Regions from separate parts of the Nocardiopsis sp. MT53 genome, predicted to be linked through region 2. Evidence: riboswitches for the same ligand, from Rfam matches in the RefSeq annotation. Region 2 holds a riboswitch; the other holds the start of a gene.
The links. Region 2 has a riboswitch for S-adenosylmethionine ahead of thrC (threonine synthase). Riboswitches for the same ligand answer to the same signal wherever they lie in the genome.

Region 1: linked by a shared signal. The riboswitch ahead of K1J57_RS00575 (aminotransferase class V-fold PLP-dependent enzyme) and the one ahead of thrC (threonine synthase) in region 2 are both predicted to bind S-adenosylmethionine.

What each region holds. Positions count from the first base shown of each region.
Region 1 covers NZ_CP080599.1:126,277-137,095, forward strand. The annotation lists gene K1J57_RS33915 (nucleotidyltransferase domain-containing protein) at 1-621, opposite strand, end outside; gene K1J57_RS00565 (DinB family protein) at 618-1,151, opposite strand; gene K1J57_RS00570 (SAM-dependent methyltransferase) at 1,139-1,837, opposite strand; gene K1J57_RS00575 (aminotransferase class V-fold PLP-dependent enzyme) at 2,152-3,486, opposite strand; SAM riboswitch class IV at 3,543-3,657, opposite strand; gene K1J57_RS00580 (DUF3870 domain-containing protein) at 3,896-4,252, shown strand; gene K1J57_RS00585 (CaiB/BaiF CoA-transferase family protein) at 4,258-5,478, shown strand; gene K1J57_RS00590 (acyl-CoA dehydrogenase family protein) at 5,475-6,662, shown strand; gene K1J57_RS00595 (nitroreductase family deazaflavin-dependent oxidoreductase) at 6,730-7,197, shown strand; gene K1J57_RS00600 (TetR/AcrR family transcriptional regulator) at 7,277-7,855, shown strand; gene K1J57_RS00605 (bifunctional (p)ppGpp synthetase/guanosine-3',5'-bis(diphosphate) 3'-pyrophosphohydrolase) at 7,887-10,064, opposite strand; gene K1J57_RS00610 (adenine phosphoribosyltransferase) at 10,527-10,819, opposite strand, start outside.
Region 2 covers NZ_CP080599.1:2,896,507-2,907,325, reverse strand. The annotation lists gene K1J57_RS12990 (ABC transporter permease) at 1-50, opposite strand, end outside; gene K1J57_RS12985 (ATP-binding cassette domain-containing protein) at 47-1,012, opposite strand; gene K1J57_RS12980 (PadR family transcriptional regulator) at 1,118-1,720, opposite strand; gene K1J57_RS12975 (GNAT family N-acetyltransferase) at 1,848-2,330, opposite strand; gene K1J57_RS12970 (ubiquitin-like small modifier protein 1) at 2,522-2,800, opposite strand; gene thrC (threonine synthase) at 2,876-4,135, opposite strand; SAM riboswitch class I at 4,149-4,290, opposite strand; gene K1J57_RS12960 (trehalose-6-phosphate synthase) at 4,636-6,072, shown strand; gene K1J57_RS12955 (hypothetical protein) at 6,181-6,645, shown strand; gene K1J57_RS12950 (GrpB family protein) at 6,656-7,249, opposite strand; gene K1J57_RS12945 (class I SAM-dependent methyltransferase) at 7,442-8,218, opposite strand; gene K1J57_RS12940 (S8 family serine peptidase) at 8,343-9,482, opposite strand; gene K1J57_RS12935 (DUF3263 domain-containing protein) at 9,691-9,975, shown strand; gene otsB (trehalose-phosphatase) at 10,231-10,819, shown strand, end outside.

The DNA of each region.
Region 1 (10,819 bases), 2.8 Mb from region 2:
GGTGTCGGCGGGCAAGGACGCGGCCAGCGGGCCCAGGACCTCCGGCGGCAGCAGGTGGGCGCCCTTGGCGTGGGCGGCGGGCAGCCCCCGGTTGCGGCAGGCCAGGGCGATGGCCTGGGTGCGCAGGGCTCCGATCCAGTGGACGGCCTGCCAGATGCGGCCGCGTTCGACGCAGGTACGGGCGTGCAGGGCGTGGTGCCAGGCCAGGCCGATGAGGGTGTCGGGGTCGGGCTCGGCGAAGGGTTCCAGGGCGTGGTCCCGGCCGAACAAGGTCCGCCACTGCGGGCCCCGGGCGCCGAACTCCTCCCCCGGGACAACGGTGAGGTCGACCTCGGGACCGCCAGGGAGCAGGAACACCCGGACCGCACCGGGCCGGGACAGTGGCAGGTCCCAGTGGTGGACCGCCGCGTACCGGCCGGTGAGCAGGTCCGTCCAGTCCGCCAGGACCGCCTCGTGCGGTCCGGCGGTGCCCAGGACGAGGTCGATGTCGGACCAGGGGTCGGCCGTGCCGGCGGCGAGCGAGCCGGTCAGCGCGGCCCCGATCACGGCCGGGTCGGCGCGGGCGCGCTCCATCAGGTCGGAGAGGAGGCGGTCGCGGCGTCCCGGATCGGGCGGGGTCACCGGAGTCCCGCGCGGTAGAGGTCGCGGAGCAGGGAGATCTCGGCGCTGTGGTGGATGACCTCGCGCTGGACGTGCAGGACGAGGGCGACCATGGGGAAGTCGGACCACTCGGGGGACTCGGCGCCGCCGACCGGGGCGGCCAGGCCCTCCTCGTCCAGGGAGCGGACGTGGTCGGACCAGGAGAGGTACGCCAGGCGCAGGCGCTCGCGGGCGCCGTCGGCGGTGCCGGGCCATTCGACGCCGTGCAGGGCGCCGTGGCCGAAGTGGCGGTCGTCGCGCAGCTCCAGGACCTCGACGACGATGTGGCCCAGCCGCCAGGCGATGGTGGTGACCGGCGGCGGGTCGGGCTCGGGACTCGCCCGGTCGGGGCGGAAGCGGCCGTCGGGGCCGGGGCGCACGCCCCAGGCGCCGGGGGCGGGCTCCCAGTGGAACTCCGCGTCGGTGAGCCCCTCCAGCCGGGGCCACAGCGAGAAGTCCCAGTAGAACTGGAGCTGCGCCAGGATCTCGCCCGTCCAGTTCAGCGTCGCCATCGGTTCCCGCCCCCGCCCCGTGCGGGCGCGCGGCCGAGCGCGCCCAGGATCCCGCTGCCGCGGGCCGCCACGTCCTCGTCCGGATAGGGCCACCACACCAGGTCGGCGGCCCCGGGTTCGACGGGGTGGAAGGGGGCCAGGGCGCGCAGCAGCACCTGGTGGGGCGCGGTGGAGGCCAGGGCGAGGTGGCCGCCGCCGCGCAGCAGGCCGTACAGGTCGGCGATGCCCCCGGGCGGGGCGTCGGCGGGGAAGGGCCGGGTCATGAGAACGGCGACGGGCTCGTCGAGGTCGACGAGCCCGGAGGTGGCGAGGCGGTGCAGGGCGGCGGAGGGGCCGCCCTCGGAGGAGACGACGGCCCCGTCGGAGGAGGCGAGGGTGCCGGCGACCCCGGGCGGGGCGACGTGGACGACGCGGGCGCCGGGCCGGTGGGCGCGGACCATGGCGGCCAGGCCGGGCACCGGGCAGCCCCAGTCGACGAACTGGCCGGTCCCGGCGTCCGCGCACAGGTAGGCGGTCACCCGGTCCAGGAACGCGGTGTGGCGGCGGGCGGCCTCGTCGGGCTCCGGGCTCGGGCGCGGGGGCCGGCCGCGCAGGTCGACGACGCCGGATCCGCGTGCGGGTCGGCGCACCGGCTCGCGGTGGGCGCCCCTGAGCGGTCCCGCCTCGTTGCCTCGGACGTCCGTCACGATCACGCTCCCCCAGCCGGTCCGCTCGTGGGAGGCCGGCGCGCCGTCGGCAGGACCGGTCGGGTCCGCGGCACCGCGCCATGCCATCAGGGCCTGATGCTACCCCTTGGGAAAGTGATTCCCGGCACACCCCTGTGTGTTATGTGCCCTATTTCGTCGTTTGTTGCGCCTTGTGCCCTCAGGGATTCCGAGGCGTAAGTCCTGAAAAGCACATCGGGGGCGCCGCCCGCGGGCGGCGCCCCCGACCGGGGACCTCCCGCCCCGGGGGCGGCGGGAGGGCCGCCCCGCCGCAGGGGGCCCGGCGGGGTGGGGCGTCAGCGGGGGTCGGGCACCGGGACCAGGCGTCCGTCCGCGTCCGCGTACTCCCAGCGCGGGCCGTGCTCGACCAGGTCGGCGACCGCGCCGACGAGCCGGTCCACGTGCTCCCGCGTGGTGCCGACGCCCAGGCTGGCCCGGACCGCCTGGCCGTGGCCCGCGGGCAGCAGGTGGCGGGTCAGCGGGTGGGCGCAGAAGAGGCCGTCGCGGACGCCGATGCCGTACTCGGCCGACAGCGCCGCCGCCAGCAGGTCGGCGGGGATCCCGTCCACGACGAACGACACGATGCCCACCCGCGGGTGGTCCTCGTCCCACAGGGACAGCTCGTGCACGCCGCCGATCCCGGCCAGTCCCGCGCGCAGCCGCTCCACCAGCGAGGTCTCGCGGATGTGCAGCAGTTCCTGCACGCGGGGGGTGAGGGTGTCGCAGGCCGCGGCCAGGGCGACCGCGCCCAGCACGTTGGGGCTGCCCGCCTCGTGCCGGGCCGGCAGGTCGTTCCACACCACGTCGTCCTCGGTGACCAGCCGTGTGGCGCCGCCGCCGGACAGGTAGGGCGCGGCCTCGCGCAGCCAGTCGGCGCGCCCGGCCAGCACGCCCGACCCGAACGGGGCGTAGAGCTTGTGGGCGGACAGGGCAACGTAGTCGGCGCCGGTGGCCGACAGGCTGAACGGCAGGTGCGGGGCGTACTGCGCGGCGTCCACCACCACACGGGCGCCCTCGGCGTGGGCGGCCGCCACCAGCTCCTCGACCGGCCAGATCTCGCCGGTGACGTTGGAGGCGGCGGTGACGCAGAGCAGGCGCGGCCCCCGCGGGGCGGCGGCCAGCGCGGCGCGGGCGGTGTCGACCGCCGCCCCGGGGGACTCCGGCAGCGGCAGGCGCACGACCGACCCGGCGCGGGAGGCCGGGTGCTCCCAGGGCAGCAGGCTCGCGTGGTGCTCGGACTCGAACACGACCACCGTGCAGTCCTGCGGCACCGCGCGGGCCAGCAGGTTGAGGGCGTCGGTGGTGCCGCGCACGAAGACCACCGCGTCGGCGGGCTCGGAGCGCACCCCCAGGAAGCGGGCCACCGAGCGGCGGGCCCGCTCGTAGGCCTCGGTGCTGACCCGGGAGTGGTGGCCGGCGCCGCGGTGAACGCTGGCGTAGTAGGGCAGGGCCGCCGCCAGGGCCTCGGCGACCGGGGTCAGACAGGGGGCGCTGGCCGCGTAGTCCAGGTTGGCGTACTCGACGCGCTCGCCGGAGACCAGGGGGACACCCTCATCGGCGGTGACGATCGTGCACCGGCCCAGGTCGGGCTGGGCGGAGCGGGCGGAGCCGATGGGAGTGACGACGGTCATGGCACACCTCTTCTGTGGGTCGTGGGACCCACGGGTGCCGGTGGGGCAGCGCCAAGGGTCCGCGCTTGTCCGACACGGTCGTGTCGGGACCTGGTCCTCACCCGGGGCACCCCACCGCGGAAGGAGGGTTGCCGACCAGCGAGCCGGGGCTTCGCGCTGGTACTCGTGACCTGCGACGCAGGTTAACACAGCGCTCGCGGAACGCAACAGGGCGGTCCGGCTGTGGCCCGGGACACCCTTTCGCGCCTTTCCGCTCGACAGCCGGGGAACGGGCGCGCCATACTGGTCCGCATCTGCCCTCACGTCGCGGGTGTCCGGTTCCCCCCGGACGCCTCCCAGGCGCGAGACTCCAGAGCATCGGAGTTTTCGCATGCCCGCGATCAAAGAGGTGACGTACGTGCACGACCGTATGCAGCAGGTCTTCCGCAATCCCCGGGTCGTCCTGATCTCCGGCTACGCCCGCCTGCCCGACTCCGTGGCCAGCCATTCGCAGTACCAGCGCCTGGGCGTCGTCCTGGCGGTGGACACCGCCGACGGCCGGATCGTCGCCGCCGACACCACGCTCCTGACCGACCTGGCCAAGGACTTCTTCCGGGCCCTGGTCGAGGGCGAGTCGGTCACCGAGGACATCGCCGAACTGGTGCGCCGGGTGCAGACCCGCTACGCGGGCCAGTCCGGGGCCGCCCTCACCACCGCGCTGCGCCGCTGCCTGGAGAGCTACTACCAGCTCAGGGACGACCACCAGTTGCCGAGCGGCGAGGAGTGAACCCGTTGTCCGTGCCTCAACCCCTGCCCCTGACCGGGGTGCGCGTCGCCGACCTGTCCCGGGTCCTGGCCGGCCCCTACGCCACCATGCTCCTGGCCGACATGGGGGCCGAGGTGATCAAGGTGGAGCAGCCCGGCCGGGGCGACGACACCCGCGCCTGGGGCCCGCCCTGGGCGGGCGGGGAGGCCGCCTACTTCCTGTCGGTGAACCGCAACAAGCGCAGCCTGGCCGTCGACCTGAAGGACCCCGACGGGCGGGCCGCCGTCCAGGAGCTGTGCGCGGGAGCCGACGTGGTGGTGCAGAACTTCCGCCCCGGCGTCATCGACCGCCTGGGCCTGGGCTACGCCGACGTCAGCGCCCGCAACCCGGCCGTCGTGTACTGCTCGGTGAGCGGGTTCGGGCCCGAGCACGAGCCGGCGGGCCGTCCCGGGTTCGACATCGTGGTGCAGGCCGAGAGCGGCCTGATGGGCACCACGGGCCCCGCCGAGGGCCCGGCCAGCAAGGTCGGGGTGGCCCTCACCGACGTGCTCACCGGGCTCAACGCCGCGGTGGGCATCCTGGGCGCCCTGATGCGGGCCCGCACCACCGGCCGGGGCGAGGAGATCAGCGCGTCCCTGATCAACTCCACCCTGTCCGGTCTGGTCAACCTCACCCAGCAGGCGCTGGTGACCGGGGCCGAGCCCGCCCGGGTCGGCAACGCGCACACCACGATCGTGCCCTACCAGGCGTTCCCCACCGCCGACGCCGACCTCGTCATCGCCGCCGGCAACGACGCGCTCTACCTGCGCATGTGCGAGGCGCTGGAGCGGCCCGACCTGGCCGCGGACCCCCGTTACGCCACCAACCCGGGCCGGGTGGAGCACCGCGGGGAGCTGGTCGGGGAGATCAGCGCGACCCTGCGCTCCCGGTCCGCCGACCACTGGGCCGAGCGCCTGCTGGCGGCGGGCGTGCCCGTGGGCCGGGTCCGCGGGGTGCTGGACGCGCTGCGCACCGCCGACGCCCGCGGCGACGACGTGCTGCGCGCCGTCGACCACCCCACCGCCGGCCTCCTGGAGCAGGTCCGCGCCGGGTTCCGGCTGGAGAACACGCCTCCCCCGCTGACCGCGCCGCCCCTGCTGGGGCAGCACTCCCGGGAGATCCTCACCGAACTGGGCCTGGCCGCGGACCTGATCGACGCGATGGTCGAACGCGGCGCCGTCCAACAGCACCCGAAAGGAAACCCATGAGCGACCGCAAGGCACCCGCCCCGGACCCCCGCGACTTCCTGGCCGTGGACGCCGGACTGGACGACACCGAGCGCGACGTGCGCGACGCGGTCCGGGCGTTCGCCGCCCGCGAGCTGCTGCCCCACGTGGCGGACTGGTTCGAGGCCGGCACCCTGCCCGACCCGCGCGGCCTGGCCAAGGCGTTCGGCGACCTGGGCGTGCTCGGCATGCACCTGGAGGGGTACGGCTGCGGCGGCTCCAGCGCCGTCGCCTACGGCGTGGCCTGCCGCGAGCTGGAGGCGGTGGACTCGGGGCTGCGCAGCTTCGTGTCCGTGCAGGGCTCCCTCGCCATGGCCGCGATCCACAAGTACGGCTCCGAGGAGCAGAAGGAGCACTGGCTGCCCCGCATGGCCGCGGGCGAGGCCATCGGCTGCTTCGGCCTGACCGAGCCCGACTCCGGCTCCGACCCGGGCTCGATGCGCACGCGCGCCCGCCGCGACGGCTCCGACTGGGTGCTCGACGGCACCAAGATGTGGATCACCAACGGGTCCGTCGCCGACGTCGCCGTGGTGTGGGCCGCCACCGACGAGGGCATCCGCGGGTTCGCGGTGCCCACCGACACCCCCGGGTTCACCGCCAACGTCGTCCACAGGAAGCTGTCGCTGCGCGCCTCCATCACCTCCGAGCTGGTGCTGGAGGGGGTCCGGCTGCCCGCCGACGCGGTCCTGCCGGGCTCGCGCGGGCTGGGCTCCCCGCTGTCCTGCCTCAACGAGGCCCGCTACGGGATCGTGTGGGGCGCGGCGGGCGCGGCCCGCGCCTGCTACGAGGCGGCGCTGGAGTACGCGGGCACCCGCGAGCAGTTCGGCAGGCCGATCGCCGGCTTCCAGCTGACGCAGCGCAAGCTCGCCGACATGGTCGTGGACGTCGGCCACGCCGGCCTGACCGCCCTCCAGATCGGGCGGCTCAAGGACCGGGGGCTGGCCCACCACAACCACGTCAGCTTCGGCAAGTTCGCCAACGTCGCCGCGGCCCAGCGGGTGGCCGCGGCGGCCCGGTCGGTGCACGGGGCCAACGGGATCACGCTGGAGTACCCGGTGATGCGGCACATGGTGAACCTGGAGACGGTGGCCACCTACGAGGGCACCGAGGAGATCCACGCGCTGAGCATCGGACAGGCGGTGACCGGCATCTCGGCCTTCCGGTGACCTCCGGCCTGCCGTTCCCCCCGGGCAACCACCACAATGGGGGGCAAGCGATCGAGGGAGTAGCCAGATGGTGGACGAACCGGCGAAGCGGTTCGAGATGACGCGCGGCCGACGGGTGCTCAACGCGGCGCTCGGCGGCTTCGTCAAGTACGGGGTGTGCCCGCCCGACACGTACCTGCTCACGACGCGGGGGCGCAGGACGGGCTTCCTGCGCACCGTCCCGATCAACCTCGTGGACAACAACGAGGGCCGGTTCCTGGTCGCCCCCTACGGGGAGGTCGACTGGGTGCGCAACATCCGCGCGGACGGGTTCGCGACGCTGCGCAAGGGCGGCTGGATCGAGCTGGTCAGCGTGCGCGAACTGGACGCCGCGGAGGCGGCCCCGGTGCTGCGCGAGTACGTGGACCACCCCCGCGCCCTGGTGGTGGCACCGTACTTCGAGGCCCCGCCGGACGCGCCGGCCGAGGCCTTCGAGGCGGAGGCGCACCGGCACCCGGTGTTCCAGATCGTGCGGTCCACGACGATCCGCATCTGAGCGCGCGGCCCCGGCCCCCCGCGGGCCGGGGCCGCCGTTCGGATTGACACCGGACGCTCATGAGTGTGTACTCACTTACATGAGCGTTACCGAAGCGGGCCGTTCCACGGCCGAGGCGCGCAGGGCGGCGATCCTGCGGCACGCGGTGCCCGTCTTCGCCCGGAGCGGCTACCACGCCACCCCGGTGACGGAGATCGCCGACGCGGCCGGGATCTCCCAGGCCTACGTCTTCCGGCTGTTCGGCAGCAAGCTGGGCCTGTTCACGGCCACGCTGGACCGCTGCTTCGGGCTCATCGAACAGGCCCTGCGCGAGGGCGCGGAGAAGGCGCCCGGCGCCCCCGCGTCCCAGGTCCTGGCCGCGATGGGCGACTCCTACGCGGAGCTGATCGCCGACCGCGACCTGCTCATGCTCCAGGTGCACGCCCAGAGCGCGGCCGACGTCCCCGAGGTCCGGGAGTGCATGCGGCGCGGGTACGCCTCGGCGGTCACCCTGGTGCACGAGCTGTCCGGCGGCACCCGGGAGCAGGTCCGGTACTTCATGGCCATGGGCCTGATGTGCCACCTGATCACCGCCCTGGACCTGGACGGGGTCGACGAGCCCTGGGCCCTGACCCTGACGAGCGGCATGACCGTCCACGGGCGGCGCGCCGACGGGTGAGGGCGGACGCCCGCGGCGCCCGCCCCGGCGGTCAGTTGCGGACGCGGTACACGTCGTAGACGCCGTCCACGTTGCGCACCGCGCGCAGCACGCTGCCCAGGTGGGCGGGGTCGGCCATCTCGAACGTGAACCGGCTCTGGGCGACCCGGTCCCGGCTGGTCTGCACCGTCGCCGACAGGATGTTGACGTGCTGGTCCGAGAGCACCCGGGTGATGTCCGACAGCAGCCGGGCCCGGTCCAGCGCCTCCACCTGGAGGGCCACCAGGAACAGCGAGTCCTCCGTCGGCGACCAGTCCACCCGCACCTTGCGCTCGGGGTCCAGGGTCGCGATGTTCACGCAGTCGGCGCGGTGCACCGACACCCCGTTGCCGCGGGTCACGAAGCCGACGATGTCGTCCCCGGGCACCGGCGTGCAGCACTTGGACAGGCGCGCCCACACGTCGGCGTCGCCCTCCACGACCACGCCCGGGTTGCCGGGCTGGCGCTGGCGGGGCGCCTTGGCGGGCAGCGCCGGCTCGGCGATGTCCTCGGGGTGGTCGTCGGCCAGGCCCATGGAGTCGACCAGCTTGGCGACCACGTTCTGGGCGCTGACCTGCCGCTCCCCCACCGCCGCGTACAGGGCGTCCACGTCGGGATAGCGCAGCTCGTCGGCCAGGGCGACGATGGACTCCCCGCTGAACAGGCGCTTGACCGGGAGCTCCTGCTTGCGCATGACCTTCGCGATCTCCTCCTTGCCCTGCTCGATCGCGGCCTCGCGGCGCTCCTTGGTGAACCAGTGGCGGATCTTGTTGCGGGCGCGGGCGCTCTTGACGAAGTCGAGCCAGTCGCGGTTCGGCCCGGCGTCGGGGTCCTTGGAGGTGATGATCTCGACGGTCTCGCCGTTGTGCAGCTCGGTCTCCAGCGACACCAGGCGGCCGTTGACCCGGGCGCCCACCGTGCGGTGGCCGACCTCGGTGTGCACGGCGTAGGCGAAGTCGACCGCGGTGGCGCCCTGCGGCAGCGAGATGACGTCGCCCTGCGGGGTGAAGACGAACACCTCCTGCACCGACAGGTCGAAGCGCAGCGACTCCAGGAACTCGCCGGGGTCCTTGGTCTCCTGCTGCCAGTCGATGAGCTGGCGCAGCCACGCCATGTCGGAGCCGCCCTTGGGCGTGGCCGCGGCCCCGCCGCTGTTGCGGTCCTCCTTGTACTTCCAGTGGGCGGCGATGCCGTACTCGGCGCGCCGGTGCATGGCGCGGGTGCGGATCTGCAGCTCCACCGGGTTGCCCGAGGGCCCGATGACCGTCGTGTGCAGCGACTGGTACATGTTGAACTTGGGCATGGCGATGTAGTCCTTGAACCGCCCGGGCACGGGGTTCCACCTGGCGTGGATGGTCCCCAGGGCCGCGTAGCAGTCGCGGACGCTGTCCACCAGGACCCGCACGGCGATGAGGTCGTAGATCTCGTCGAAGCCGACGTTGCGGGCGATCATCTTCTGGTAGATCGAGTAGTAGTGCTTGGGCCGCCCCTTGACGGTGGCCTTGATCTTGGACTCGCGCAGGTCGCCGGAGACCGCCTCGATGACCTCCTGGAGGTACACGTCGCGGCGGGGGGCGCGCTCGGACACCAGGCGGGCGATCTCGTCGAACCGCTTGGGGTAGAGGGTGGCGAACGCCAGGTCCTCCAGCTCCCACTTGATGGTGTTCATGCCCAGGCGGTGGGCGAGGGGGGCGAAGATCTCCAGGGTCTCGCGGGCCTTCTTCTCCCGTTTGGCGACCGAGGGCAGGTAGCGCAGGGTGCGCATGTTGTGCAGCCGGTCGCAGAGCTTGATGACCAGCACGCGGATGTCGCGGGCCATGGCCACGACCATCTTGCGGACGGTCTCGGCCTGGGTGGCCTCGCCGTACTTGACCTTGTCGAGCTTGGTGACGCCGTCGACCAGCTCGGCGATCTCGTCGCCGAAGTCCGCCCGCAGCTCGCCGAGCGTGTACCCGGTGTCCTCGACGGTGTCGTGCAGCAGGGCGGCGGCCAGGGTGGCCTCCTGCATGCCGAGCTCGGCGAGGATGGTGGCGACGGCGAGCGGGTGGGTGATGTAGGGGTCGCCGCTCTTGCGTTTCTGGTCCCGGTGGTGGTGGGCGGCCACTTCGTAGGCGCGCTCGATGAGCCGCACGTCCACCTTGGGGTGGGTGGCGCGCACGGTCTTGATCAGTGGTTCCAGCACCGGGTTCATCGTCACTCCCCGCTGGGCGCCGAGTCGGGCGAGTCTCCTGCGGACCCGCACGGTGGAGGGCGTGGATGCGGTGGAGGGCGCCGCCGTGGCGGCGCCCTCCTGGCGGTCGTCGGTCGTGGGGGCGTTCCCGTCGGTCCCGGGGCGGGCGGCGTCCTGTCGCGTCCCGTTCCCGGATACCGCCCCGGTCGGGACCACTTCGCCTGGCATGCCTACCTCCCGCGGTTCCGCCCGGATCGTACGGGCGGTCGGCGTCGCCCGGCTGCTCCGGTGCACGTGCGTATCTTCAGGTCCGGTCGCCGATCACGGCCGCGGTGCCGCTCCCCGTCCAGTCTAGTGTCCCCCGCCCGCCTCCCACCGGGGCTGACGCGCGGCGACGCGGTCGGCGGCCGCGGGCTCAGGGAACCGCCGGTACGCCGGGTCCCGGTACGCCGGACGTCGGGTCGGCGGGTGCGGGCGGGTCTCTCAGACCGAGAGGAGGGCGTGCGGCTCCACGTCGGACAGCCTCTCGCGCCCCCCGAGAGCCGTGAGCTCCATCAGGACGGAGAATCCCACGACCGTACCACCCGCCTTGCGGACCAGGTCCACCGCGGCCCGCCCGGTGCCGCCGGTGGCCAGCACGTCGTCGACGATGAGCACCCGGGAGCCCTCGGTGACCGCGTCGGCGTGGATCTCCACGGTCGCGGTCCCGTACTCCAGATCATAGGGCTGCTCGATCACGGCCGCGGGCAGTTTCCCGGCTTTGCGCGCGGGGACGA
Region 2 (10,819 bases):
GTGCTGGGCGTGTCGGCGGCGGTGTCGGCCGTCGTGGTCTCGGTGGTCACGGGTTCTCCTCCCGCAGGCTGCGGCCGGTGAGGGTCAGGAAGACGTCGTCGAGGGTGGGGCGCTGCACCCGCACGGTGGTCAGGGCGATCCCGGAGCCGTCCAGGGAGCGCAGCAGCTCGGGCAGGACGGCGTCGCCGCGCTCGATCCGCAGCCGCACCCCGGTCTCGCGGCCGGGGACGACCTCGACCTCCCGGGCGGTGGGCAGCTTCTCCGCTATCGCGGCGCCGGCGGCCGCGGCCTCCGCGTCGGCGACGGTGAAGGTGACGAGGTCGCCGGAGACCCCGCCCTTGAGCTCGTCGGCGGTGCCGTCGGCGATGACCCGCCCGTGGTCGATGACCAGGACCCGCTCGGCCGCCTCGTCGGCCTCGTCGAGGTAGTGGGTGGTCAGGACGATGGTGGTGCCGAACTCCGCCCGCAGGCGGGCGATGTGGTCCCACAGGTTGGCGCGGCTGTGCGGGTCCAGGCCGGTGGACGGCTCGTCGAGGAACAGCAGCGGCGGCCGGTGGATGAGCCCCATCGCGATGTCGAGGCGGCGCCGCTGCCCGCCGGACAGCTTGGTGACCTCGCGGTCCGCGGCCCCCGACAGTTCGAGCATGTCGAGCAGCTCGGCGGTGCGCGCCCCGGCCGTCGCCCGGTCCAGCCCGTAGAGCAGGCCCTGGGTGTAGAGCTCCTCCCCGGCGCGCTGGTCCTCGCCCGCGCCGTGCCCCTGGCCGACGAACCCGATGCGGCGCCGCACCTCGGCCGGCTCGGCGCGCACGTCGCGCCCGGCGACCACGGCGGTGCCGGAGGTGGGTTCGAGCAGGGTGGTGAGCATGCGCAGGGTGGTGGACTTGCCCGCGCCGTTGGGGCCGAGCAGGGCGACGAGTTCGCCTGCGGCGACGTCGATGTCGATGCCCCGGACCGCCTCGACGGTCTCCCTGCCGACGCGGAAGTGCTTGGTGAGATCCCGGGTACGGATCATCCGCGACTCCTTATTCAAAGTTGAATATGGAGAGTCTGCCCCACCCCCCGCCCATATTCAAGTTTTAATACGAGGGTGCGCGGGCACCGGCCCCGCTCCGCGCGCCTACCCGCGCGGGGCCCCCGCGGGCGGCAGGCCGAAGGCCTGCGGTCCGTCGTCGGCCATGGTGTAGCGCCCCTCCTCCAGCTCGCGGATGAGCCTTCGGGTCCACTCGACGGCCGCCCCCACGGTCAGCTCCCACAGGGTGAAGAGCGGGCGCACGTGCTCGGGCTTGTTCCACTCCTCGGTGCTCAGCCGGCCGATCTCCAGCGCCTGGGCGCTGCTCTTCTCCAGGTCGGCGATCCGGCTCCGGAGCAGTTCGACCACCTCGGCCCGCGGCAGCGCCGTCATCAGGGTGACCCCGGCGCACAGCAGCGCGTGGTCGTCGCCCGCGTGGGAGAGCGCCTTGCGCAGCAGCCGGTGGAACTCGGCCTCGCCCTCCCCGGTGATCTCGTAGGAGACGCGCTCCACCACATCGTCGCCCTCGGCCTCGACCTCCCGCAGCCTGCCCTCGGCGGTGAGCTTGCGCAGCGCGTGGTAGATGGACCCCCACTTGACGTTGGCCCACTCCGAGGCGCCCCAGTCCATCAGCTCGCGGCCGACCCGATACCCGTGGGCGCGCCCCGAGATGCGCACCACACCCAGCACCAACAACCGCGTCGCCGACATCGCCGCCTCATCCGGAGCTCCCCGGGGACCGCCCCCGGTGGGACTCCAGGTTACGGCCCGTGTCCGCGCGCGCCCGGCCGCCGCCGGGGGCCGGGTGTCGGGCGCGCGGCACCCGGCCCGGCCGCCGTCACAGGGCCTGGAAGTAGCGGGAGACCGGCAGCTCGGTCAGGCCCGCCTTCTCGTAGGTGCGCCGGGCCGGGGCGTGCCCCTCGTCCCCGCCGGTCTCGACGACGGCCATGCCCATGCCCTGGCCGCGGATCCAGTCCACCGCGTGCCGGGTGAGCGCCTCCCCCACCCCGGCCCGCTGGTGGTCGGGGTGCACGGCCAGCAGGGTGACCTCGCCGGTGTCGTCCTTGGGCCGGATCACCACGGCGTAGAACCCGGCGACCGCGCCGTCCCGGACGGCCACCCGCACGGCGGTGTCCGCGTCGTCGAGCGCGCCGCCGACCTCCGTCCGCTGGCTCTCCCGCCAATCCGGGATCATCCGGTCGTAGATGCGCCCGCCCAGCACCCGCCGCAGCGACGCGTGCACCGGCTCCCAGGCCCGCAGCGACAGCTCCAGCACCGCGTCGCGGTCGCCGTCCCGGAAATCCCTGATCTCGATACCCATACCGGAACCGTACTCAGCCGCTCCGCGCCCGGACAAAGGCTTTACCGCCCCCCGCGGCGGGCCCGGGGCGGAGGCGGGACGGCCGCGGCGGCGCGGGGACGAGGGCGGCCCCGCGTCCATTGGACGCGGGGCCGGGGAGCCGCCGGCCTCGTGGGCCGGCGGGGTTCGGGGGGTCGTGCGGTACGGGGCCGTCAGCAGCCGCCCGCGACCGCCGGGATGATCGAGACCTGCGCGCCTTCGGCGACCTCGGTCTGCAGCCCCTGGGCGAAGCGCACGTCCTCGTCGCCGACGTACACGTTCACGAAGCGCCGCACCTTCCCGTTCTCGTCGAGGATGCGGGCCCGGATGCCCGGGTGGTTGGCCTCCAGGTCGTCGAGGATCTCGGCGAGGGTACCGCCCTGCGCGGTGACCTCCGCGGCGTCGTCGGTGTAGGTGCGCAGGATGGTGGGCACGCGAACGCTGGCGCTCATGGCGTCCTTCTTCCGTGGTGGTGGTCGTGGAGGGAGTGGGCCCCGGGGCGTGGCGCCGCCCCGGGGAGTGGGGGGTCAGGCCAGTCCGGCCTCGGCGAACGCCTTCAGGGACGGCTTGACGGTGGCCGTCACCCCGGCGCTCACGGCGTTCAGGGTCTTGAGCCCGTCGCCGGTGTTGAGGACGACGGTCTCGGCCCCGGGGTCGAGCCGCCCCTCGCGGACCAGCTTGCGCAGCACGCCGGTGGTGACGCCGCCCGCGGTCTCGGCGAAGATCCCCTCGGTCCGGGCCAGCAGCGAGATCGCCTCGACGACCTCGTCGTCCCCCACGTGCTCCACCGAGCCGCCGGTGCGGCGGGCGATGTCGAGCACGTAGGGGCCGTCCGCCGGGTTGCCGATGGCCAGCGACTTGGCGATGGTGTCGGGCTTGACCGGCTGGATGACGTCCAGGCCCTTGTCCCACGCCTGCGCCACCGGGGAGCAGCCGGTGGCCTGCGCGCCGAAGACCTTGTACGGCCGGTCCTCGACCAGCCCCAGCTTGATCAGCTCCTGGAAGCCCTTGTCGATCTTGGTGAGCTGGGAGCCGGAGGCGATCGGGATGACGATCTGCTCGGGCAGCCGCCAGCCGAGCTGCTCGGCGATCTCGTAGGCCAGCGTCTTGGAGCCCTCGCCGTAGTAGGGGCGCAGGTTGACGTTGACGAAGCCCCAGCCCTCGCCCGCCGGGTCCCCGATGAGCTCGGAGCAGAACCGGTTGACGTCGTCGTAGTTGCCGTCGATGGCCACGACCCGGCCGCCGTAGACCGCGGCCATGACGACCTTGGCCTCCTCCAGCCCGGCGGGGATGAACACGCAGGACTGGAACCCCGCGCGGGCCGCCGCGGCGCCGACGGCGCCCGCCAGGTTGCCGGTGGAGGAGCAGGACAGCGTGGTGAACCCGAAGTTGCGGGCCGCCTCGACGGCGATGGCCACCACCCGGTCCTTGAAGGAGTGGGTGGGGTTGCCGGAGTCGTCCTTGATGTGCAGGGAGGCCAGGCCCAGTTCGGCGGCGAGGCGGTCGGCCTTGACCAGGGGGGTGAGGCCGGGGTTCATGTTGGGCAGCTCGGCCACGTTCTCCGGGACCGGGAGCAGGTGCCGGTAGCGCCAGATGTTGGCGGGGCCGCTCTCGATGTCGGCCCGGGTGACGGCGCCGAAGTCGTAGGCCACTTCCAGCGGGCCGAAGCAGAACTCGCAGGCGAACCGGGGGGTGAGGTCGTAGCGCTCACCGCATTCGCGACAGGACAGCGCGGCGGCGGGGCCGAAGGCGCGGACGGAGGTGGGTTCGGTGGCGGCAATCGCCATGGCGAGGCGTCTCCCCTCATCTTCCCTGGCGGACACCTTGTCCCCAGGCCGGAGTTGGCACCTGTCCCGGCCGCCTCGCGTGTCCGCGAGCGATGTACGCCGAGATGGTTGCCGGGGCTTCGCAGGGCCGGTCCCTCCACCCCTCTGGATGAGCAATATGAAGTTGTCGTGGTGTGGCCGCCGGCTCCTCCCGGAACCGGCAAGGTCACTGTAACGGACGTGTCGGCCGGTTTTCCACGGGGCGTGATCCGGGTAACACGAACCGACTCACATGGTGAGACGGCACAGGTCGGGGCCGGTCGCGCGCGTGGGCCCTGTTTCCACTGCGTGACATCGTGCGCCCGTGACCTGGGGCGGGTTTGGGGCGTACGTCGACCGGCGAGACCTAGGGTGCGCCCTCCGCCCTCCGTCCCTTCCGCACCGGGTCGGCACCGGCCACGGGGGCCGTTTCCGTATCCTGCGCTCGACCGGATCCCGCGCACCCGAGAGGACGAGACCACGTGGACAAGGCACAGATCCTCATCGCCTCCAACCGAGGACCGGTGTCCTTCTCGATCAACGAGGACGGCTCCCTGGAACACCGCCGCGGCGGCGGCGGCCTGGTCTCCGGCATGATCTCGGTGGCCACCGAGATCGACAGCATCTGGGTGTGCGCCGCCCTGTCCGAGGGGGACCGGCGGGCCGCGGCCGAGGCCCCGGGGGCCCGGCTGGACCGCGACCACGACCTGGGCGGCATGCGCGTGCACATGCTGGACATCCCCGAGGAGACCTTCCAGGGGGCCTACACCGGGGTCGCGAACTCGACGCTGTGGTTCCTCCAGCACATGATGTACGACACCCCGAACAAGCCGTCCTTCGGCTCGGGGTTCCGGCGGCGGTGGGAGGACTACACCGCCTACAACAACGCCTTCGCCGAGGCTCTGGTGGCGGGTGCCGCGGACAACGCCCGGGTGGCGGTGCAGGACTACCACCTGGCGCTGGTGCCGCGCATCCTGCGGGCCCGCCGCCCCGACCTGCGCATCGCGCACTTCTCGCACACCCCGTGGGCCCCGCCGGAGTACTTCCGGATGCTGCCCGACGACATCGCCCGGGAGCTGCTGTCGGGGATGCTCGGCGCCGACCGGCTGGGCTTCCTCAGCCCGCGCTGGGCCGACGCCTTCCTGCGCTGCTGCGCGGAGATCCTGCGCGCGGACGTGGACTTCCGCAACCGGACCGTGGAGTACGGCGGACGGGTGGTCGGGGTGGGCGTGCACGCGCTGGGCGCCGACGAGGAGGGGCTGCGCGAGAGCGCCGCCGACCCGCTGGTGGCGGTCCGCCGGGAGACCCTGGAGGAGCTGGTCGGGGACACCAGGCTCATCGTCCGGGTGGACCGGACCGAGCTGTCCAAGAACATCGTGCGGGGCCTGGAGGCGTACCGCGAACTGCTGCTCGCGCACCCCGAATGGCGCGGGCGGGTGACCCACCTGGCGTTCGCCTACCCGAGCCGCGGCGACGTGCCCGAGTACCGCGAGTACACCGACACGGTGCTGCGGGTGGCCAAGGAGATCAACGAGGAGTTCGCGACGGCCGACTGGACGCCGCTGGTCCTGGAGGTCAACGACGACTACCCGCGTTCGCTGGCCTCGTTCCAGCTGGCCGACGTGCTGCTGGTGAACCCCATCCGGGACGGCATGAACCTGGTCGCCAAGGAGGGCCCGGTGCTGTCGGAGCGGGACTCGGTGCTGGTGCTGTCTCGGGAGGCGGGAGCCGCCGACGAGCTGGGCGGGGACGCCCTGACCGTCAACCCCTACGACACCGTGGAGACGGCGGAGGCGCTGCACCGGGCGCTGTCGATGCCCGCGGCCGAGCGGCGGGCCCGGCGGGAGCGCCTGGCGGAGGCGGCGGTGGCGCTGCCGCCGCGCCGGTGGTTCCAGGACCAGCTGCGCTCCCTGGGCTGATCCCGTCCCCGGGCCCGGGTCCTCCCCCCGGCGGAACCCCGCCGCCGGGGGAGCCGGCTCCCCCGCGCGGGGGAGGGACGCGGCCGCGCCGTGCGCGATGCTGGGCCCATGGACACCCGGACCCCGCACCCCTCCACCGCCCGGCCACCGCGCCACACCGCCCGTTGGGCGGTGGCCGCGGCGCTGTGGTCCCTGCTCTACGTCGCTTCCAAGGTCCAGTACGCCCTGGCCGACCGGCTGGGGGTGACCGGCGGCCCCGCGGTCCCGGCCGACTCCTACACCGGGTTCGGCCCCGGCGGGGTGGCCGCCGCCCAGTGGGCCAACACCGGGGTCGGACTGGCCGTGGCCCTGCTCTTCCTCCTGGCGGCCCTGCCCGTCGCCCGCCGGGTGCCCCGGTGGCTGTCCCTGCCGCCGCTGGGGGCGGTGGCGCTCATGGCGCTGGCGGGAGCGGTCGGCATGGTCTACCGGGACCTGGCCGAGGGGTCCGGCGGTACCGTCTTCGGCCTGTACTGCCTGGTGTGGGCGGTCCTGTCCGCGAAGGTCCTGGTGGGCCTGGCCCGGGCCCGCGGCTGAGCGGCCCCGGTCAGTCCTCGGGCAGCGGCGCCCCGGCCTCCGCGAGGATCTCGCGCACCACCGCGCTCTTGGCGTCGGCGTAGTCCTGGATCCTCTCCCAGGTGCGCTCGGCCAGCTCCCGCTTGACCCTGACGTAGCGTTCGCGGGCGCCGGGGTTCGCGATGAGGTGGTCGCGGAACCGGCGCATCCGCTCGATCTCCTCGCAGCCCTCGCTGAAGACGTGCAGGTTGAGGTTGACGTCGGGGCCCTTGAACACGCGGTGCTCGTACCAGTCGGGTTCGCGGATGACCAGCGTGTACCCCGCCCTGGCGAGGTCGGGGAGGTAGGAGTCCTCGTCCGCGGAGTCCGCGACGACCAGCAGCAGGTCGACGCAGGCCTTGGCGGGCAGGCCGGGGACAGCGGTGGAGCCCACGTGCTCGAAGAGCAGGACGCGGTCGCCGAGGATGCCGCGCACCCGGTCGGCCTCACGCTCGAACAGGTAGGGCCACTTGGGGTCGTAGTCCAGGATGTGGACCCGACCGTTGATGAGGTTGCGGTGCTGGGGGGCCGGATCGATCCGCGTTTCCCCGCGGGAGGGCAACGGTGATGCTTCGAGGGGAGACATTCCACAAAGATTTCTCCGTTGACCCGCCCGCGTCAAGAGCATCCGGCGTCGCTTACATATGCACGTGTATTCGTAACACCACCAGGGGACAAATCGCCACGGAGAGCAACACGGCAGATACACATGGAGAGAATTCGTGCTCCTTTTTCTTCGGATTCTCCCTTTTGCGCGTATCTTTCCTTCCGAAACCCCTCACTCCGGCGAAGAGACCACCAGGACCAGGGATCCGACCAGCTCGGGCAGTGCGCGCAGCCGTCCGTGCCGCCGGTCCCAGGTGCCGTCGGCGAGGTCGCGGGACAGGTGTTCGACGAAACGCCGCTCGACCTCCTCCCCCACGAAACTCCAGGCCGAGCAGGACAGCCGCGCCCCCTCGTCCAGCAGCCGCTCCGGGCGGCCGTAGTACGCCTCGTTGAATCCGTCGGAGCAGTCCAGGGGAATGGGCACGGGAATGGTCCGCACGTTCCCGCCCAGCCCTTCCGCCAGGGACTTCGGGGACGGGTAGCGGCGGGCCTCGGTGTCCAGGACCTCGGGCGCGTACTCGTACAGCCAGAAGTCGCGCACCAGGCCGGGGTCGCAGGTGAGGACCGCGACCGGTCCGGCGGTCACCCGCCGCAGCTCGGCCAGGCCCGCGGGGAGGTCGCCCCACTGGTGGACGCTGAAGGTCGTCATCGCGGCGTCGAACGCGCCGTCGGCGAACGGCAGGTCCTCGGCGACCGCGTCCACCGCCGCGGGCAGGTGGGCCGGCCGCGCCGCGCGCATCGACGCCGAGGGCTCCACGGGGGTCACCTCGCGGTCGGCGGGCTCGTAGGAGCCCGCCCCGGCGCCGACGTTGAGGACGGTCCGGGCGCCGCCCAGGGCCTCGTGCACGATCCGCGCGATCCGGGGCTCGGGGACGCGGTGGTCGGTGTAGGAACGGGAGATCACGGCGTAGTCGGCGTCGCCGGCGCTGCCGTCGGACATGCGTGGCACGGTCCCTCCAGGGGTCGCGGGAATCCGGCCCCCCTGTATAGCCCGCCGCGGTCCCGCCCGCCACCGCTCCCCCGGCGCGGCCGCGCCCGCCCGGTGCCGGACGGCTCCCGCCGCCCGGGCGCGGTCAGCCCTTGCGGCGGCGGCCGCCCTTCTTCCGGCGGGAGGCGGGCGGAGCCTCGGCGGCGCGCTGCTCGGCGATCTCCGCCTCCTCCAGGGCGCGTTCGGCCTTGACCCCGTAGGGGTCGGCGGAGGAGCGGCGCACCCACACCACGACCAGCGCCACACCCAGCACCAGGACCAGGCCGACCAGCGCGAACCACACCCACACCGGCACCGCGGGACCCTCGTCGGCCCGGTCGGCCAGCTCCTCGTCGAAGAGCGGGACGTCCTGGGCGGTCCCGGAGGCCAGCGCCTCGGCACCGGTCAGGTGCAGGCTCGGCAGCCCGTCCGGCCCCTGCTGTCCGCCCTCCACCAGGGCCTCGCGGATCTGCTCGGGGCGCAGCTGCGGGTGGGCCGAGCGCAGCAGCGCGGCGGCCCCGGCGGCCATCGCCGCCGCGTACTCGGTGCCGGTGACCTGGACCTGTCCCATGTCGGGCCCGGCCGTCTCCAGGTCGGCGCCGGGCGCGACCAGCTCGATCGCCCCGGCGTCGGGCGATCCGGGGATCAGCTCGGCGTTCTCGTCCATCCCGCCGACGGCCAGCACGTTGGGGTCGGCCGGGTTGTCGGCCGGGCCGACCACCAGGACCCCGGCGGCGACGGCGTCGCGGGTGGCCCCGGTGAGGTCGGTCCCGTCGGGGATCTCGGGCAACAGGACGACCTGCGCCCCGGCGTCGACCGCGTGGCGCACCGCGCCGGCCAGCCGGTCCCCGGTGGGGAGGACCAGCAGCCCGGCGTCGGGGGCCACGCCCAGCACGCCGCCGTCGGCGTCCATCCCGTGCCCGTGGCCCGCCACCAGGGCGGCCGCGGCGGTGCCCGTATCGGCGTCGCCGTCGTTGCCGCCGAACTCCTCGTCGACGGTCAGGTTGTCGACCAGGTCCGGGTGGTCGGCGTGGACGGAGGCCCCGGGCAGGGCCACGGTGATGCCCTGACCCTGTGTTTCCGGCCACAATTCCTGGGCGTTGATCGACTGGAGTCCCCATTGTTCGGGGCGGAAATCGGGGACCCCGTCGGCCGCCGCGGGGGCGGCGGCCAGACCGAGGACGACGGTCGCGGCGATGGCGACGATCCCGGTGTGTTCCCTGTGACGGCTGATGCCCCCGAGCACGACAGGCTCCCTAATGTTGCTCCCCTGTACCACCGTAATTCTGTCATGAGCACAGGTTTCCGGCGTGGACAAGTGGCCGCGGGGGTAGGAAAGGTAACTGTATCCCCGCTGCCAGTCCTGGGTTTTCCGCTCCGCATCCGGCATGTCGAGTCGCTAGCATGAGTCGGGCCGATCCGGACAAACCAATTTCCCGCCCAGGGGGTGTCCCATGCCGAATATCGGTCGGACCGAAGACGGTCAGTCGGCACTGGCCGAACGCGATCAGCGCATCCTGGCCTTCGAGCGCCAGTGGTGGAAGTTCGAGGGCTCCAAGGAGCAGGCGATCCGCGACGAGTTCGGGTTCTCCGCCACGCGGTACTACCAGTTGCTGAACGGGCTGGTCGACCGCCCCGAGGCGCTGGCCTTCGACCCCATGACGGTCAAGCGGCTGCGCCGGGTGCGCGCCGACCGCCAGCGCCAACGCAACGCGCGGCGGCTGGGCATCCGACTCTGAGGCCCCTTTTCGGTCGCTCTCTGCCCGAAGAACCACGGACGCGACCGCAGGTCCGAAACCAGACAACAAGGCGGGTGCGCACCCTCAGGTGCGCACCCGCCTCTCTCATCCCACACGAATCCCCATCGTGCACCGGCACCGGTGAACGGCGGCCGAACACGGCACGGACATCGGACGCCGGTTCCGCGACGTCCTCGGACTCCCCCTGTCCGCCCCGGGTAGGTTGGAGGCGCCGCCCGTCCGGAAAGGTCCGCCATGCAACCGCCCGAACCGAGCACGGCCGAGGGGCGCACCGCGCTCGACGCCCTGCTGACCGACCCCGCCAAGGCCCTGGTCGCCTTCGACTTCGACGGGACCCTGGCCCCCATCGTCGACGACCCGCGCACCTCCGCCCCCCAGCCGGGGATCGTGGAACTGCTCGCGGAGCTGGCCGGGCGGCTGGGCACGGTCGCGGTCGTCACCGGGCGCCCGGCCGCCACCGCCGTCGGCCTGGGCGGGCTGGACCGCGTCCCGGGCATCATCGTGCTGGGCCACTACGGCGCCGAACGCTGGGCGGACGGCCGCGTACTGGCCGCCGACCCGCCGCCGGGGGTGTCCCTGGTCCGCGCCGAACTGCCCGGCCTGATCGACTCCCTCCAGGCGCCCGAGGGCACCTGGATCGAGGACAAGGGCCGCTCGCTGGCGGTGCACACCCGCCGCACCGCCGAACCGGACGCCGCGCTGGCACTGCTCGCCCCGCACCTGTCCGCGCTGGCGGAGCGGGCCGGGCTCCGGGTGGAGCCCGGCCGCATGGTCATCGAGCTGCGCCCTCCGGGCGTGGACAAGGGCGCGGCCCTGTCCGCGC